DNA from 4 places in the Serratia sp. NCCP-200 genome. Region 2 is predicted to be linked to each of the others. Evidence: predicted binding sites of a transcription regulator. Region 2 holds the regulator's gene; each other region holds the start of a gene.
The links. Region 2 encodes CRP, which controls carbon source genes, mostly activating them, when cyclic AMP is high. Its sites were predicted from a motif close to ATGTGANNNNNNTCACAT; they were not measured.
Positions count from the first base shown of each region.

Region 1: the regulator CRP is predicted to act here: its motif matches at 2,823-2,840, upstream of AC6HVW_RS13020 (YjcB family protein).
Region 3: the regulator CRP is predicted to act here: its motif matches at 3,034-3,051, upstream of msrB (peptide-methionine (R)-S-oxide reductase MsrB).
Region 4: the regulator CRP is predicted to act here: its motif matches at 1,532-1,549, upstream of AC6HVW_RS12115 (arabinose ABC transporter substrate-binding protein).

Region 1 covers NZ_BAAKUJ010000003.1:626,580-630,769, reverse strand. Annotated here, with positions in the region: gene AC6HVW_RS13035 (DMT family transporter) at 1-894, opposite strand, end outside; gene AC6HVW_RS13030 (helix-turn-helix domain-containing protein) at 1,073-1,942, shown strand; gene AC6HVW_RS13025 (VOC family protein) at 1,961-2,398, shown strand; gene AC6HVW_RS13020 (YjcB family protein) at 2,446-2,727, opposite strand; gene mrdA (penicillin-binding protein 2) at 3,034-4,190, shown strand, end outside.
Region 2 covers NZ_BAAKUJ010000007.1:173,877-178,066, reverse strand. Annotated here, with positions in the region: gene AC6HVW_RS21040 (MFS transporter) at 1-282, opposite strand, end outside; gene AC6HVW_RS21035 (LysR substrate-binding domain-containing protein) at 475-1,383, shown strand; gene AC6HVW_RS21030 (OsmC family protein) at 1,386-1,793, opposite strand; gene crp (cAMP-activated global transcriptional regulator CRP) at 2,175-2,807, shown strand; gene AC6HVW_RS21020 (YccS/YhfK family putative transporter) at 2,864-4,190, shown strand, end outside.
Region 3 covers NZ_BAAKUJ010000003.1:843,562-847,751, forward strand. Annotated here, with positions in the region: gene pncA (bifunctional nicotinamidase/pyrazinamidase) at 1-595, shown strand, start outside; gene chiD (chitinase ChiD) at 838-2,118, shown strand; gene AC6HVW_RS14010 (YeaC family protein) at 2,160-2,432, opposite strand; gene msrB (peptide-methionine (R)-S-oxide reductase MsrB) at 2,497-2,910, opposite strand; gene gapA (glyceraldehyde-3-phosphate dehydrogenase) at 3,258-4,190, shown strand, end outside.
Region 4 covers NZ_BAAKUJ010000003.1:410,451-414,640, reverse strand. Annotated here, with positions in the region: gene araG (L-arabinose ABC transporter ATP-binding protein AraG) at 1-256, opposite strand, end outside; gene AC6HVW_RS12115 (arabinose ABC transporter substrate-binding protein) at 317-1,300, opposite strand; gene AC6HVW_RS12110 (ribulokinase) at 1,660-3,339, shown strand; gene araA (L-arabinose isomerase) at 3,394-4,190, shown strand, end outside.

The DNA of each region.
Region 1 (4,190 bases), on a different contig from region 2:
ACGTTTCCATCGATATAGATTGAACATCCCCGGCTTGGAAAACATCACCAGGTTGCCCAGCAGGATCAGGCACAGGCCAATCACCGCATTCAGATGCCACTGGTAACCCTCATACAGAGTGGAGATCGTCAGCGCCACCAATGGGAACAGCAAGGTGCTGTAGGCAGCGGCGCCTGAGCCGATGCGGCCTAACAGGGTGAAATAGGCGGCAAAGGCGATCACCGTGCCAAAAATCGCCAGATAGAACAGCGAACCCAGATAACGAGTGGTGAATTCGAGCTGCAATGAAGCGCCCTGTGCCAGTGCGATGGCAAACATCAGCAGTGCGCCGTAGCTCATGGCGTAGGTATTGGTGGAAAGCATATCCAGCCCACGGCGTTGGTGGCGCGTGCTGAGCATGTTCCCCAGCGAAAAACCGTAGGTACCCAGAGCGCTCAACCCGATACCTTTAAGCAATTCTGGCGCCATCTGGGTCGCCATCAGATCCTGCCAAAACAGCGCCACGATGCCGATCATACCTAACAGCGCTGCAGGAAGCAGGTTGGGGTTGGGGCGTTGGCGGAAGAAAATCATGCTGTTAACCGCGTTGAACAACACCGCCATTGAGAAAATCACCGATTCCAGCCCGCTGCTGATATAGGCCGCCGCCAGGTAGAAACAGTAAAAGTTAAAGCCAAACACACAGCAGCCCTGCAACATGCAGAACAGGTGGTCCCGCAGGCTAATGGCCCGCAGACGGCGTAGCGCCAGCATGGCCAGCCACATCACGACGGCAGCCAACAGGAAGCGGTAACCGATCGAAACGGGGATCGCCACCGTGCCTTGTTGCAGGGTAATCGCAATCCAGGTGGTGCCCCAAATCAGCACCACGGCAAGATACAACAGCGTATTCATAAATTCTCCTGTGAATGATGACGGGAGTATTCATCTTTTTGCGCCGTAACGCTTTCAGCCTTTTGCGGCCAATTGCATATTCTTGCGCTTTTTTTGTTAAAAGCGCCCGGTGAAAACTGGTATCCCGCGCCAGCACTCTTTAAACTGAAACGGCTTGGATCACAGGAATAGGGCAGCAATGGCATACCTGGCATTTGAAACACTGCACCAACATAAAGCCCGGTTGCACAATAGCGTGCAACTGGGATCTGGCGTGCAACTGGCGGCCTGGTCCAACTGCAACGATCGTATCACCCAGGAAAGTGCCGATCACCACACCCTCAGCCTGTACGTGGCAGATGGTTATGAGTGCTATCAGAAGGTGCCTGGGGGCTGGCAGAACGGCGGCGGCCCGGATCGTTTTTGCATCATGCCGCGTCATTACGAATCCACCTGGGATGTCCGCAGCAATCTCTCCTTTGTGCATCTGTATTGTACCGACCAGCATTTGCGCCATTTGGTGGAGCAGACCTGGGATCGCAGCCCGGCGTCCATCAACGTAGAGCCGCTGTCGTTTGCGGAAGATCCGCAAATCACGCTGCTGTATCGCCAGTTTTTACTTAATCACAATTGGCAAGACACCGCTAACCAGCTGGCACTGAGCAGCGCCTCCACGCTGTTGATGTCGCATATGCTTCAGCGCTACACCCAGTTGCAATGGCGGCTGCCCAGCGTGCGTGGTGGGCTGGCACCGGCCGTGCTGAAGCGGGTGCAGGAGTTTATCTATCACCATCTCGATCAACCATTGGTGCTGGCCGATCTGGCTGCTCAGGTGGAATTGAGCGAGTTTCATTTTGCCCGCATGTTTAAACACAGCACCGGGCAGGCACCGCATCAGTATGTGATGCAGGTGCGTTTGCAACAGGCGGAGAAATTACTGCGCAACACGCTGATGCCGCTAACCCAGATTGCGCTGGATTGCGGCTTTAGCTCGGCCAGCCATTTCAGCCACCGTTTCAAGGCATTCTATGGCCATACGCCGATATGGCTGCGGCAGCAAAGCCGTTAATCCCTGAGGAGAAAGGATATGGAACAACCATTTTGTGGAGTTGAGGTACTTTTTGTCGCGGGTTTTGGCCCGATAACCCAAAACACGAGCCAAAGTGCTGCGTTTTATCAGCAAGCGCTGGGGTTGCCGCTAAAGCCAATGGAGGGGAATGAGGACTATCTGCTGACCGAGCACGATGCCTTGGCGGGCGTGAAGCACTTTGCGCTTTGGCCTTTGGCGCAGGCTGCCCAATCCTGTTTTGGTCAGGCTCAATGGCCACAAGATTTACCGGTGCCGCAGGCGTGGATGGAGTTTGACGTGGCAGATATGGCGAAGGCCACCCAAACGCTGCTGGATCAGGGCTATCAACTGCTGGTAGCCAACCGTCTGGAGCCGTGGGGCCAGAGCGTCACCCGTCTGCTAAGCCCGGAAGGCTTGCTGGTCGGCGTGACCTTAACGCCCTGGATGCGCCACTAACTTTGCTGGGGCGCGATATGCTGCACCCGTCTAGACTGGAAAAACGGTTATGGCAGGGGGAAGGCGGTCGGGTTTTGGCTCATGACATCGATGAAGACGTCCTTGAATGATGCCCAGAATTGCATAATGCCAGCCAGGTTGAAGGACATGCCCATCAGCCCCATCACAAACCAGCAGCTAGTGAACAGCCCCAGGCTGCTGAACACAAACGCCATGCCGTTACGGCTAGCCTTGCGGCACAACACATTCAATTGGCTGGCCAGAAACATCATCACTGCGCTCAGTAATTCCCAGCGCATCATAATAAAGCCAGTGGCTATGGTACTCATCGGAGGTGATCCTTTGCTACAAATGCCGCAGCCGGCTCCAGGTATCAGACCTTGGGGCAGAATGCGCATTGGATAGACGGTGGCTTAGGTTGTTAGTGTGATCTGTGTCACATTATAGCATTGGAATAATTGGCGTCTCAATAGTCGTTATGGCCTGTCTGACAAATCACAGCAACATTCCAATATGTTGAAACATTTATGCCAAATCATTAGCAACCTTTTAATGTGGTACCAAGGCTATTAACGCTATGCTTGCCGGCTTTTCGCCCCTTTTTAGCAATCAGTCAGGCAGGTAAGACCCCACGCATGGCCCAATTAAAAGATCCTTTCCGTGACCATCCCGCCGAAGAAACGTTGTTCATTCGCCGTGCCTGCGTGGCGATGGTGCTGGTCGTCGCCTGTTTTGGCTTGCTGGTTTTCAACCTGTATCAGTTGCAGATCAAACAGCATGCGTTTTACCAGACGCGCTCCAATCAAAACGACATCAAGATGCTGCCCATTGCCCCTCATCGTGGCCTGATCTTCGATCGCAACGGCATCCCGCTGGTGCGCAATATACAGCTGTATCAGATTGAAGTGACTCCCAGTAAGATTGCCGATATGGCAACGCTGCTGCAAAACCTGACGCCCATTGTTGATCTGACGCCGGATGACATCGCCGCCTTTCGTGATGATATGCGCCACAATAGTCGCTATAAGCCCGTTACCCTCAAGACCGGGCTTAGTGAAACCGAGGTGGCTCGTTTTGCGGTAAACCAGTATCGCTTTGACGGAGTAACCATCGAGACCTACCAGCAGCGGCAATATCCTTACGGGGCACAGTTGGCGCACGTGGTGGGGTATGTCTCGCGAATTAATGATAACGACGTCAAAAAGCTCGAGCAGCAGGGTCAGGCGCAAAACTATGCGGCCGACCACAATATTGGCAAACAGGGGTTGGAAGCCTATTACGAGAAACAGCTACACGGTACCACCGGTTATCAGGAAGTGGAGGTGGATAACCACGGGCGTATCGTACGCCTGCTGAAGGAACAACCGCCCCAGGCGGGCAAAGATATCTATCTGACGCTGGATCTGCACCTGCAACAGTACATCGAAGGCTTGCTCAAAGGGCAACGGGCGGCGGTGGTGGTCGCCGATCCGCGCGACGGAGGCATTCTGGCGATGGTCTCCAGCCCTAGCTACGATCCCAACCCGTTCGTCAGAGGTATTGGCTATCAGGCCTACAAGTCGCTGCTCAGCAACCCGGATTTACCTCTGATAAACCGTGTGACGCAGGGGCTATACCCGCCTGCTTCAACGGTAAAACCTTATATGGCGGTATCGGCACTGTTTGCCGGTGTTATCACCCCAACCACCACTTTCTTTGGCGCACCCACCTGGACCTTGCCGGGAACGCAGCGCCGCTATCGCGACTGGTTGAAAACCGGGCACGGCCTGCTGAACGTCACCAAGGCGATCGA
Region 2 (4,190 bases):
GCCGAACCCCAGAATGCCGAAGCACAGGGCAAATCCCCCCAGCAGCAGTAACGAACTGCACAGCACTTTCTTAAAGCCAAAGCGGTCATTGAGCCAGCCCGCCGGTATCTGGAACAGGGAATACGCCAGGAAAAACATCCCGGTAATGTAGCCCAGCTGTTCCGGCTGTAGATTGAACTCGCGTTCGATAGGTAACAGCGCAAAACCCATCACGGTTTTATCGATGTACACCACGACATAGCCCACAAACAGCAAAAAAATCATTAGCGAACGATTTTTCATCGCCGATATTCCTTTAAGTTATCACCCAGGCTGCCCACCAGCGTGACGGGCGTAGTTTAATAATGTGATCCAGGTCACTTTATAGTTTTAATAACAGTCACTTACAACAGCGTGCTGAAATTATCGCCTTTTGCCGAGCGGCATAAGATACAATTTTGTAAGGGGTGATGCTTTTTATTGATAGGGTGGGGAATGCGCTATTTACCGAAGTTACAACAGTTGAAAGTCTTCCAGCAGGTGATCCGCAGCGGCAGTATTCGTGGGGCGGCACGCGCGCTTGAGCAATCTCAACCGGCGGTGAGCCGCACCATCCGTGAACTGGAACAGATCCTGGAAACCCAGTTGATCAATCGCAGCAGTCAGGGAATGACGCTGACCGAAACCGGCCGCGCCTTCGCCCTGCGAATGCAGTTGATCCTGGAGGAATTGCAGCGCGCCGCCGACGAGATCCAGCAGTTGAATCAGCATTCGCAAGGTAACGTCGCCATTGGCTGCTCTTCGCTACTCGCCCTGACGGTATTACCGGAGCTGGTCGAAGCCTTCAAACAGCCGTTTCCACAGGCCAATCTCCTAATCCGCGAAGCGCAGCTTTCTACGCTACTGCCAGCATTGCGCGAAGGCCGCCTGGATTTTGCCGTGGGTACCGTCAGCCCGGAACTTCCGCTGGAGGATCTGGTGCGTGAACCGCTGTTCAACGCCTCTTTTTGCATTATCGCACGCCAGGGGCACCCACTGGCGCAGGCCACCTCGTTGGACGAACTGCGTGAGGCCAAGTGGTTATTACCGGAAACCGATATGGGTTATTACCAGCAGTTGCGTGCGGTATTAGGCACCTTCTATCAGCAATTGAGCCGTTCGCCCATTCGTTCGGACTCTGTGACCTGTGGCTTGAATATGGTGCTGGAGGCGGATTATCTGACTATCGTGGCGCGGGCGATGAGTGCACCGTTCTATTTGCAGCGTCGGCTGGTGGCATTGCCTATCGACACGTTGCCACAAGCGCAATATTGCGTGCTGTATTCACAGAAATCGCCGCTAACCGTGACGGCACGGCGATTTCTTGATTTATTGCGTGCCCACTGCCTGCGCTACCCTTGGTAGGATCAGGCCACTTCGCGGATTTCGAAGCTGTGGCTAATGCTGGCGGCTTTACCCAGCATCAAGGAGACGGAGCAGTATTTCTCGGCGGAAAGATCCACCGCGCGCTCGACAATCTTATCGGTCAGCCCTTTGCCGGTGACGATAAAATGCAGGTTGATATGGGTAAACAGACGCGGTGCTTCTTCACGACGCTCGGAGGTCAGTTTTACCTCACAGTCACGCACATCGTTACGCCCTTTTTGCAGGATCGACACCACATCGATGGCGCTACAGCCGCCGACGGACATCAACACCATTTCCATCGGGCTTGGCGCTTTATCGCCAGCATTGCCATCCATCAAAACCTGGTGACCAGACGCAGACTCACCCAGGAATGTCAGCCCTTCTACCCACTTAACTCTTGCCTGCATGTTACACACTCCGGTTAATTTCTTAAAAACAGGGTACGCTTTCGCATACATTCTGGCAACGTAACCTGACGCTAATCATGCTGAAGCGAGACAACACAAGACACCCGCCTCACTCTGTGCTACAAACAGAGCCGCAATAACTCTTTCCAGGTCACCGATTTCAGGGATATGTCCAAGGAAAGGCCCCTATATTGGTTTGTTAACAGAATGTAGCTTGCAGCTCTCCCTGCAAGTTAATATGCTAGAGCACAAGCGTATTTCTATAACACGCCTCAAAACCTGTTGATAGCCACAATTAAAACACCGGGCTATAAGCACGTTTTACAGGGAACTCTGACCCCTGTGATACAAGGCAGCGATAACAACAGAGGATAACAGCGAATGGTTCTCGGCAAACCGCAAACAGACCCGACTCTCGAATGGTTCCTGTCTCATTGCCATATCCACAAATATCCATCGAAGAGTACGCTTATTCACCAAGGTGAAAAGGCCGAAACGCTTTACTACATCGTCAAAGGCTCCGTCGCGGTGCTGATTAAAGATGAAGAAGGCAAAGAGATGATCCTGTCCTACCTTAACCAGGGGGATTTCATCGGCGAGCTAGGATTATTTGAAGAAGGCCAGGAGCGTAGCGCCTGGGTACGGGCCAAAACCGCCTGTGAAGTGGCTGAAATTTCCTACAAGAAATTCCGCCAACTGATCCAGGTTAACCCGGATATCCTGATGCGCCTGTCCGCACAGATGGCTAACCGCCTGCAAGTCACCTCAGAGAAAGTGGGTAACCTCGCCTTCCTTGACGTAACCGGCCGCATTGCACAGACCTTGCTGAACCTGGCAAAACAGCCTGATGCCATGACTCACCCAGACGGCATGCAGATCAAAATCACCCGCCAGGAAATTGGCCAAATCGTCGGTTGCTCACGTGAAACCGTCGGTCGTATTTTGAAAATGCTCGAAGATCAAAACCTGATCTCCGCGCACGGCAAAACCATTGTCGTGTACGGTACGCGTTAATCCCCAGAGAAACGGTGCAGCAATGCGCCGTTTCTTTACCTGCTGAATAGCCAACCATGTGGCGCCGCCTGATCTACCACCCGGAAGTCAACTACGCACTGCGGCAAACGCTGGTGTTGTGCCTGCCGGTGGCGTTTGGTTTACTGATTGGCAACCTGCAACTCGGCATGCTGTTCTCGTTGGTGCCCGCCTGCTGCAACATTGCCGGGCTGGATACGCCACACAAACGCTTTTTCAAACGCCTGGTCGTAGGCGGCTCCCTGTTCGCACTCAGCAGCCTTCTGCTGCAACAAGCCCTGCTGTGGGATCTGCCGTTACCCTTGCTGATGCTGGCAATGGCGCTGTTGCTCGGCGTCAGCGGTGAGATCAGCCCGCTGCACGCACGCCTGCTACCAGCCGCATTGGTCGCCGCCATCTTTTCCCTCAGCATGGTAGGCACCGTGCCAATCTGGCATGCCCCTTTGCTGTATATCGTCGGCACCGCCTGGTACGGGCTGTTTACCTGGGCCTGGTTCAAGCTGTGGAAAGAGCAGCCGATGCGCGAATCCCTAAGCCAGCTGTATATGCAGTTGGCCGACTATTTTGAAGCCAAATACTCATTACTGACGCAGCACACCGATCCTGAAACTGCCCTGCCGCCGCTGTTGCAACGCCAGCAGAAAGTGATGGACCTGATCAGTCTGCTATACCAACAGCTTAATTTCCTGCCCCATGCCAATAACCTAGAGCAAAAGCGCCTGCGGCGTACGTTTCAGGTGGCGCTCGATTTGCAAGAGCACATCACCGTCAGCCTGCATCTGCCGGAAGAAGTGCAAAAGCTGGTGGAGCAAAGCCAGGCCGAAGCGATTATCCGCCGCAACGCCCAAGTGATCGCCACGCGCCTGCGGGTGATGGCCGACGATATTCTCTATCATCGGCACTCTGCGCGTTTCAGCATGAAGAATGAGCTGGCAGCGCTGGAAAAAGTGGCCTCACAGCACGCCGATAACCCGGTTGGCCAGTTCTGCTATTACCACTTCAGCCGCATCGCGCGCCTGCTACGCACTCAGCACCCACTGTACCGCCGCAATCTGATGGCCAATCAGTCACGCCTGCCTTTCTGGCCTGCGGTGGTGAGCTATCTGTCGTTTAAATCCAACGCCCTGCGCAACGCCGCCAGGCTGGGGGTCATTCTGGCGGCCGGCAGCAGCCTGGGCATGCTGTTCAACCTGCCAAAACCCTATTGGATCTTGCTGACCATCATGCTGGTCAGCCAAAACGGCTATAACGCCACGCGGGTGAGGATCCAGCACCGTGCCCTCGGCACGTTGGCCGGGCTGGTGATTGCCGCTGGGCTGTTGCAACTACAGATGCCCGAAAGCGTGACGCTGAGTATCATGTTGG
Region 3 (4,190 bases), on a different contig from region 2:
CTTTTGCCCCGGCGGCGCCTTAGGCGTGGCAGAAGGTGATGCCACCATTGACGTCGCCAATCAGGCTATCGCAGCCAGCCTGGCCCGTAACGAAACGGTGATTGCCAGCCAGGACTGGCACCCGGCGGATCATCGCAGTTTTGCGATTAACTCCAACGCGCAGATTGGTACGCTTGGAGAACTGGAAGGCCTGCCTCAGGTTTGGTGGCCGGAGCACTGCGTTCAGGGTACCCCTGGCGCAGAACTTCATCCTCAGCTTGATAAGCAACCCATCGCAGCGATATTCCGTAAGGGCGAGAACCCGGATATCGATAGCTATAGTGCTTTTTTTGATAATGGCCACCGGGCACAAACGGCGCTCGATGGCTGGCTGAAGGAACGAGGCATCACTCATCTCGCCGTGATGGGGCTGGCCACCGATTATTGCGTCAAGTTCAGCGTGTTAGATGCCTTGCGTTTAGGTTATCAGACCCAGGTCATCATCGATGGCTGCCGCGGCGTCAATTTAAGCCCCGATGACAGCGAGCAGGCGTTGGCAGAAATGCAGTCGGCTGGCGCACAGTTAGTTACACTGTCACAGTTTACTCAACGCTAACGGTTTTTGGGGCTGCTTGACCTCAGCGCCCCATATCCTCTGCCAACCGCCTTATTTTCGACGCTGCTCACATTCTCACCATTCTTCTGCGCGCTCATCTTGTCCCCTCCCGTCTCTTTTGCTGTTATGGCATCTGATGCATAGGCATCAATAAGTTATACGCATCCGGGGCCTACCGAGCCCGGCTTTATTGATACCGCCCCAGGCGGTTCAGGTCGGCCTTGCTGACCAAAGGAGACAACATGGCTTTAACCCGTAAACTGCTACCCTTGCTGGTAGCGGTGCAACTCGGTGTGGCTGGCGTGGGCATGGCTCACGCGGCACCTTATCTCTCTGTCGGCTACTTCAACGGCGGTGGCGACGTAACCGCCGGGCCGGGCGGTGATATCAACCAGCTTGACGTCAGCCAGATCACCCACCTCAACTACTCTTTTGGCCTGATTTATAACGCTGAAAAAGAGGAAACCAACCCGGCACTGAAAGATCCCTCCCGCCTACACCAAATCTATCTCTCCCCTAAAGTCGAAGCAGACTTAAAGCTATTACCCGTATTGCGCCAGCAAAATCCGGCGCTGAAGGTTTTGCTGTCCGTTGGCGGATGGGGAGCTCGTGGGTTCTCCGGCGCGGCAGCCACACCGGAAAGCCGGGCGGTGTTTATTCGTTCGGTGCAGGAGGTGATTGCCAAGTATCAGCTAGATGGTATCGATCTGGATTGGGAATACCCGGTTAACGGTGCCTGGGGATTGGTGGAAAGCCAACCCACTGACAGAGCCAATTTCACCGCCCTACTGAGCGAACTGCATCAGGCGTTGGGTAAAGAAAAACTGCTGACCATCGCCGTCGGGGCCAATGTCAAAAGTCCGCAGGAATGGGTAGACGTTAAGGCTATCGCGCCCTATCTGAACTACATCAATCTGATGACCTACGACATGGCGTACGGTACCCAGTATTTCAATTCCAATCTCTATGACTCCAAACAATGGCCAACCGTGGCCGCCGCCGACAAGTACAGCGCCGACTTTGTGGTCAACAACTATCTGGCCGCCGGGCTGAAGCCAACTCAGCTCAATCTGGGGATCGGTTTCTATGGCCGGGTACCTAAACGCGCCACCGAGTCGGGTATTGATTGGGATGTGGCAAATGCGGCCAAGCATCCCGTCACCCAGCCCTATTTCACCACACGTGAAAAAGACGTCTTCAAGTCGCTGGGCGTGGATTTGGATAAAGACAGTTACATCAAGTACAACGATATCGTGAACAAGATGCTGAAAGACCCACAACGGCGCTTCACCGCGCATTGGGATAGCGAGGCTAAGGTGCCCTATCTGATGATGAAGTCATCCGCAGGCAAACCGCTGTTCGCGATAAGCTATGAAAACCCGCGCTCGGTAGCCATCAAGGCCGAGTACATCAAGAGCAAAGGATTGGGAGGAGCGATGTTCTGGGAGTATGGCGCGGACGATAACAACCGCCTGGCCCACCAGTTAGCCGAAAGCTTAGGCTTGAGCCCGCAGAAGCAGTAAAACCTTCAGGGCGATAGCAACATCGCCCTGCCAGCAACAGATTACTGCGGCTTCAGCTTGGCCAACGGCTCGGCCATAAACTGCTGCTTCAGCTCCTGTTTGCTTTTCATCACGATTTGCCCGTCGGTGCCAATGCTCATATGTTGCGGGTCCGCATTGTTCATCGACTGCCACAGCATCACCGCCTGCAAGCTGTGTTCTTTCTGCTCTGGCGTCAGTGCCACACCATCAGGCCATTTGCCCAGTTCCACAGCCAGCACCAGCCGCTGGTAGATTTCCGGCGTCATGGCCGCAATCAGATCTTTTACTTCCATCAGAGCATGTCCTCACCCGGGGATGAATAATTAGCTGAATCGATTTTGTTGGTTTAGTTACAGCTTAACCTGCCGTCTGCTCGCCATTCTCGTCGTCGGTGAAATTCAGTGACGCGGAGTTGACACAGTAGCGTTCGCCAGTCGGCTGCGGACCATCGGGGAATACGTGCCCCAAATGCGCGTCGCAGTTACCACAGCGGATCTCGACTCGATGCATATTATGTGAATTATCATCAAGATAACGAATAGCATCGTCCGAAACGGGCTGATAGAAGCTGGGCCAGCCGCAGCCAGAATCAAACTTGCTGGCGGAGAAGAACAGCGGCGCGTTACAGCACAGGCAGTGGTACACGCCCTCACGCTGGTTATGCAGTAATTTACCGCTATAGGGGGCTTCGGTGCCACGCTCTTGTGTCACATAACGTTGGATTTCATTCAGTTCCGTGAGCGGTGTCTTAGGGGTTGTCTCTTTAGCCATTTGTGCTATTCCCGCAATGTGGATAATGTCAACGAAAACAATGAGTAATAATAACAAAAAATTAACAACGCTGCAGGCCTTTTTAGCCTAAACTGTACGGCATAAAGGTTACGCTGCCGCCATATGTGACTTCGATCACATATCTTGCACGTGCTGACTTTATACTTGGCGGTTTGCCCCCATATCGATGGGAGGACAAACGTAAATGGAATGTGCGATTTGTGTGCAAAACCGGGCCTCTGGTTTGACTTGCAGCAAGAATTGACACGATTCCGCTTGACGCTCGGTAAGGTTTTTGTAATTTTACAACCAACCTTTTATTCACTAACAAATAGCTGGTGGAATATATGACTATCAAAGTAGGTATCAACGGTTTTGGCCGTATCGGTCGCATTGTTTTCCGTGCTGCTCAGGAACGTTCTGACATCGAAATCGTTGCAATCAACGACCTGTTAGACGCAGAGTACATGGCTTACATGCTGAAGTATGACTCTACTCACGGCCGTTTCGACGGTACTGTAGAAGTTAAAGACGGCCACCTGGTTGTTAACGGCAAAACCATCCGTTGTACCTCAGAAAGAGATCCGGCTAACCTGAAGTGGAACGAAGTCAACGTTGACGTCGTTGCTGAAGCAACTGGCCTGTTCCTGACTGACGAAACTGCACGTAAACACATCGCTGCAGGTGCTAAGAAAGTTGTTCTGACTGGCCCATCTAAAGATGATACCCCTATGTTCGTTATGGGCGTGAACCACAAGTCTTACGCTGGCCAAGAAATCGTTTCCAACGCTTCTTGTACCACCAACTGCCTGGCACCACTGGCTAAAGTAATCAACGACAAGTTCGGCATCGTTGAAGCTCTGATGACCACCGTGCATGCGACTACCGCAACTCAGAAAACCGTTGATGGCCCGTCTCACAAAGACTGGCGCGGCGGCCGCGGCGCATCCCAGAACATCATCCCTTCTTCTACCGGTGCTGCTAAAGCTGTAGGTAAAGTCATCCCAGAACTGAACGGCAAACTGACCGGTATGGCGTTCCGCGTTCCTACTCCGAACGTGTCTGTGGTTGACCTGACTGCCCGTCTGGCAAAACCAGCTTCTTACAAAGAAATCTGTGCTGCTATCAAAGCCGCTTCAGAAGGCGAGCTGAAAGGCGTGCTGGGCTACACCGAAGACGAAGTGGTTTCTACCGATTTCAACGGCGAGAAACTGACTTCTGTATTCGATGCTAAAGCCGGTATCGCGCTGAGCGACACCTTTGTGAAACTGGTTTCTTGG
Region 4 (4,190 bases), on a different contig from region 2:
TCGCCACCCCGGCGTTCAGCGCGTCGGTGGTATTGGCAAACTGTACGGCTTGCCCCTGGAGGTGGATCTCCCCTTTGCTTGGGGCGTAATTGCCGCTGAGAATTTTCAGCAGCGTCGATTTCCCGGCGCCGTTTTCCCCCATCAGGGCGTGGATCTGCCCGGCCTGACAGCTGAAACTGATATCATCCAGCGCTTTGACGCCAGGGAAGCTTTTACCGATGCCTTTAAAAGCCAGATAGGGCGTGACGGCAGTCATAGTGCTTTCCTCAATGCTGTGCGATAAATGGCCGCCCGCTTGGTACAGGCGGCACGCTCCTTACATCAGGCCTTTTTTCTGCAGTTCCACCTGGAAGTTGTCGCGGGTGATCAGCACCACGTCGGTCACTTCGGTGAATTTCTCTGGTTCCACGCCTTTCTCTACCCAGTCATGCAGCATCTGAATGCTCTTGTAGCCATGAATATCCGGGCTTGGCAGCAGTGAACCGTAGAAGCCGGTTGCCTGTTTCTTGGAAAGCTCGCTTACCGCGTCAACGCCGTTGATACCAATGCCGATCACGTTAGGCGCTTTAAAGCCCTGACCTTCGGTGGCACGCACGCCGCCCAGCACGGTATTGTCGTTCATCCCGACGATCAGCCAGTTTTTCACTTCAGGATGCTGCACCAGCATCGAGTTGGCGGCATCAAACGCCCCTGGGATATCGTTGGATTTGGTTGGTACCTTGTAGATCTGCTGTTCTGGGAAACCCGCAGTTTTCAATGCATCCATCGAGCCACCGGTACGGCGGCGTGCCGTGTCCAGTTCATCGGAGGTGATCGCCATTACGCCGGTCTCTGCCACTTTCCAGCCACGCTTGTTCATCTCTTTCCACAGCTCGGCACCTTGGCGCTCACCTATCTTGGTGGCCGCCATCATCACTAGCGGCACGCTCTCCATCGGCTTGCCTTTGGCATTAACAAACTGGTCGTCAACCGCGATCACTTTCAGATCGTAGCTGCGTGCCTTGGCGACAATCGCCGAGCCGAGTTTTGGGTCTGGGGTGCAGATAACAAATCCCTTGGCCCCGCTGGCCGCCAGGCTGTCGATGGCATTGAGGGTTTTCTCGCCGTCCGGCACGGCAATCTTGATCACTTCAAACCCCAGGTCTTTACCCGCTTTGTCAGCAAATTTCCATTCGGTCTGGAACCAGGGCTCTTCTGGCTGTTTAACCAAAAAACCCAGTTTCATGGTCTCTGCGATAGCTGAATGTGACATAACCGCCGTCAGACCGATCACTGCCAACGCCTTAGTGAATTTATGCATGGTACTCTCCGCTGTTTTGCTTTCATCGGCAGAAAAATCGGGCCGCCGTGAAAACGTTATCATTATGAGATCCTGTCACGGCAATGGCCTTGTATCTCGCTTCTTGCCGTCGACTCAGGTAAGACGCAAACAGTTTTAGCCGGTATTTGTTAGTTAAATGTAGAGCGCTATCACATCCCGAGATAACAGCAGATATGTGCATACATTTAGCAAATTTAACCAAGTGATAACTTTTGACCCCCATCACAAAATCACTGTAGCAAGCAGAAAAGTGCATACTTCCAGCCAATGCTTCCTCACCTGCCTCCCCGTCCCGCTCCTATCGTTAACCTCAACCTAACAAGTAAGGAGTCCGCATCATGACGGCAGGTGCTATTGCCCTGGGATTAGACTTCGGCAGCGATTCAGTGCGGGTGCTGGCTGTCGACTGTCAAAACGGTAACGAACTGGATACCGAGGTGGTCTACTACCCTCGCTGGCAGCGTGGTGATTTCTGTAATGCCGCGCAGAACCAGTTCCGCCACCATCCACTCGACTATATCGAAGCCATGGAGCAAGCCATCGTCGCCGTGGTGCAGCGCATGAGCCAGGAACAGCGGCAGAGCGTGGTCGGGATTGGGGTTGATTCCACCGGCTCCACTCCCGCCCCGATTGATGAATATGGCGACGTGTTGGCGTTGCGGCCAGAGTTTGCCAGCAATCCCAATGCCATGTTTGTGTTGTGGAAAGACCACACCGCCATCGAGGAGGCGGAGGAAATTAACCAGCTTTGTCGCCGTGGTGATTTCCCCGATTATTCGCGCTATATCGGCGGCGTTTATTCCTCTGAGTGGTTCTGGGCCAAAATCTTGCACGTTTCACGCCAGGACGAGGCGGTACGCCACGCAGCCGCCTCTTGGGTTGAGCTATGCGACTGGGTACCGGCACTGCTTTCTGGCACTACTGCACCGGATCGGTTAAAGCGCGGACGTTGCAGCGTTGGGCATAAAACGCTGTGGCATCCGGATTGGGACGGTTTGCCACCGAAAGCCTTCTTTGCGGCCTTGGATCCGATGCTGGTGGAAGATTTGCCCTATCCACTGTTCAACGGATCCTACACTGCCGATTTGCCGGTAGGGACACTGAGCAAAGAGTGGGCCACACGGCTTGGGCTATCAGAAAGCGTGGTGCTGTCCGGTGGCGCCTTTGACTGTCATATGGGGGCAGTGGGAGCCGGTGCGCAGCCTTATACGCTGGTGAAGGTGATTGGCACGTCGACCTGCGACATTCTGATCGCCGATCGTGAGCGCGTGGGCGATCGTGCCATCAGCGGTATCTGCGGCCAGGTGGACGGCAGCGTGGTGCCGCAAACCATCGGGATGGAGGCCGGGCAATCCGCTTTTGGCGATATGTACGCCTGGTTCAGCCGCCTGCTGAGCTGGCCGCTGCGTGAAGCCGCCAAGACGCAACCGCAACTCCAGACACAGCTGCAACAAATTGAGCATGACATGCTGGCCGCCCTGACCGCCGCCTGGGCCAAAAACCCGTCTCTTGACCATCTGCCAGTGGTATTGGACTGGTTCAATGGCCGCCGCACCCCCTACGCCAACCAACGCCTGAAAGGGGTGATCACCGATCTCAACCTCGGCACCGATGCGCCCACGCTGTTTGGTGGCTTTATCGCCGCAACGGCATTTGGCGCCCGCGCCATCATGGAGTGCTTCGAACAGCAGGACATTCCCGTCGATAACGTGCTGGCTTTGGGCGGTATTGCCCGCAAGTCACCGGTGATTATGCAGGTTTGCGCCGATGTGATGGATCGTCCGCTACAGATTGTCGCCTCCGACCAGTGCTGCGCGTTGGGTGCAGCCATCTTCGCCGCCGTGGCCGCCGGGCATTTCAGCGACGTTCCGCAAGCTCAGCAGCATATGGCTTGCAGTATTGAACGTACTTTGCAGCCCGATCCCGCAAACGTCGCGCGCTACCAACAACTTTATGAACGCTATCAACAGTGGTGCCAGGCCGCAGAGCCTCGCTTTGCCGCAACCACCAAAAATTAATACGCCGGGGCAGCTCCCTCGGCTCAATAAAACCTCTAGATCCAGGAGTTTTTGATGAACATCTTTAAGCAACGTGAAGTGTGGTTCGTGATCGGTAGCCAGCATCTTTATGGCCCCAAAACCCTGCAACAGGTGATGGAAAATGCCGAGCAGGTCGTGAACAGCCTGAACCGTGACGCAGGTTTACCGGTAAAGATGGTGCTGAAACCGCTGGTCACCACGCCGGACGAAATCACCACCGTCTGCCGTGATGCCAACTATCACCAGGACTGTGTCGGCATCATCACCTGGCTGCATACTTTCTCACCGGCCAAAATGTGGATTGCCGGCCTGTCTATCCTCGATAAACCGCTGCTCCAGTTCCATACCCAATTTAATGCCGAGGTTCCATGGGACAGCATGGATATGGACTTTATGAACCTGAACCAGACCGCCCACGGTGGCCGCGAGTTCGGGTTTATCGGTGCCCGTATGCGCCAGCAGCACAGCGTGATTGCAGGCCACTGGCAAGACAAAAATGCCCAGGAGCGAATCGCTCAATGGATGCGTGTTGCCTGCGCCAAACAGGAAAGCCAACAGCTGAAAGTGGCGCGTTTTGGTGACAACATGCGCCAGGTCGCCGTGACCGATGGCGATAAAGTGGCCGCGCAGATCCAGTTTGGTTATTCCGTGGATGCTTATGGCATCGGCGATTTGGTCAGCGTGATCGATGAAGTGAGCAAGGGTGATATCGATGCTCTGATCGAAGAGTACGAAGCCAGCTATGAGCTGAGCGACGTAGCAAAAGTTAACGGGGCCAAACGGCAGAACCTGATTGATGCAGCCGCCATCGAACTGGGCATGAAACGTTT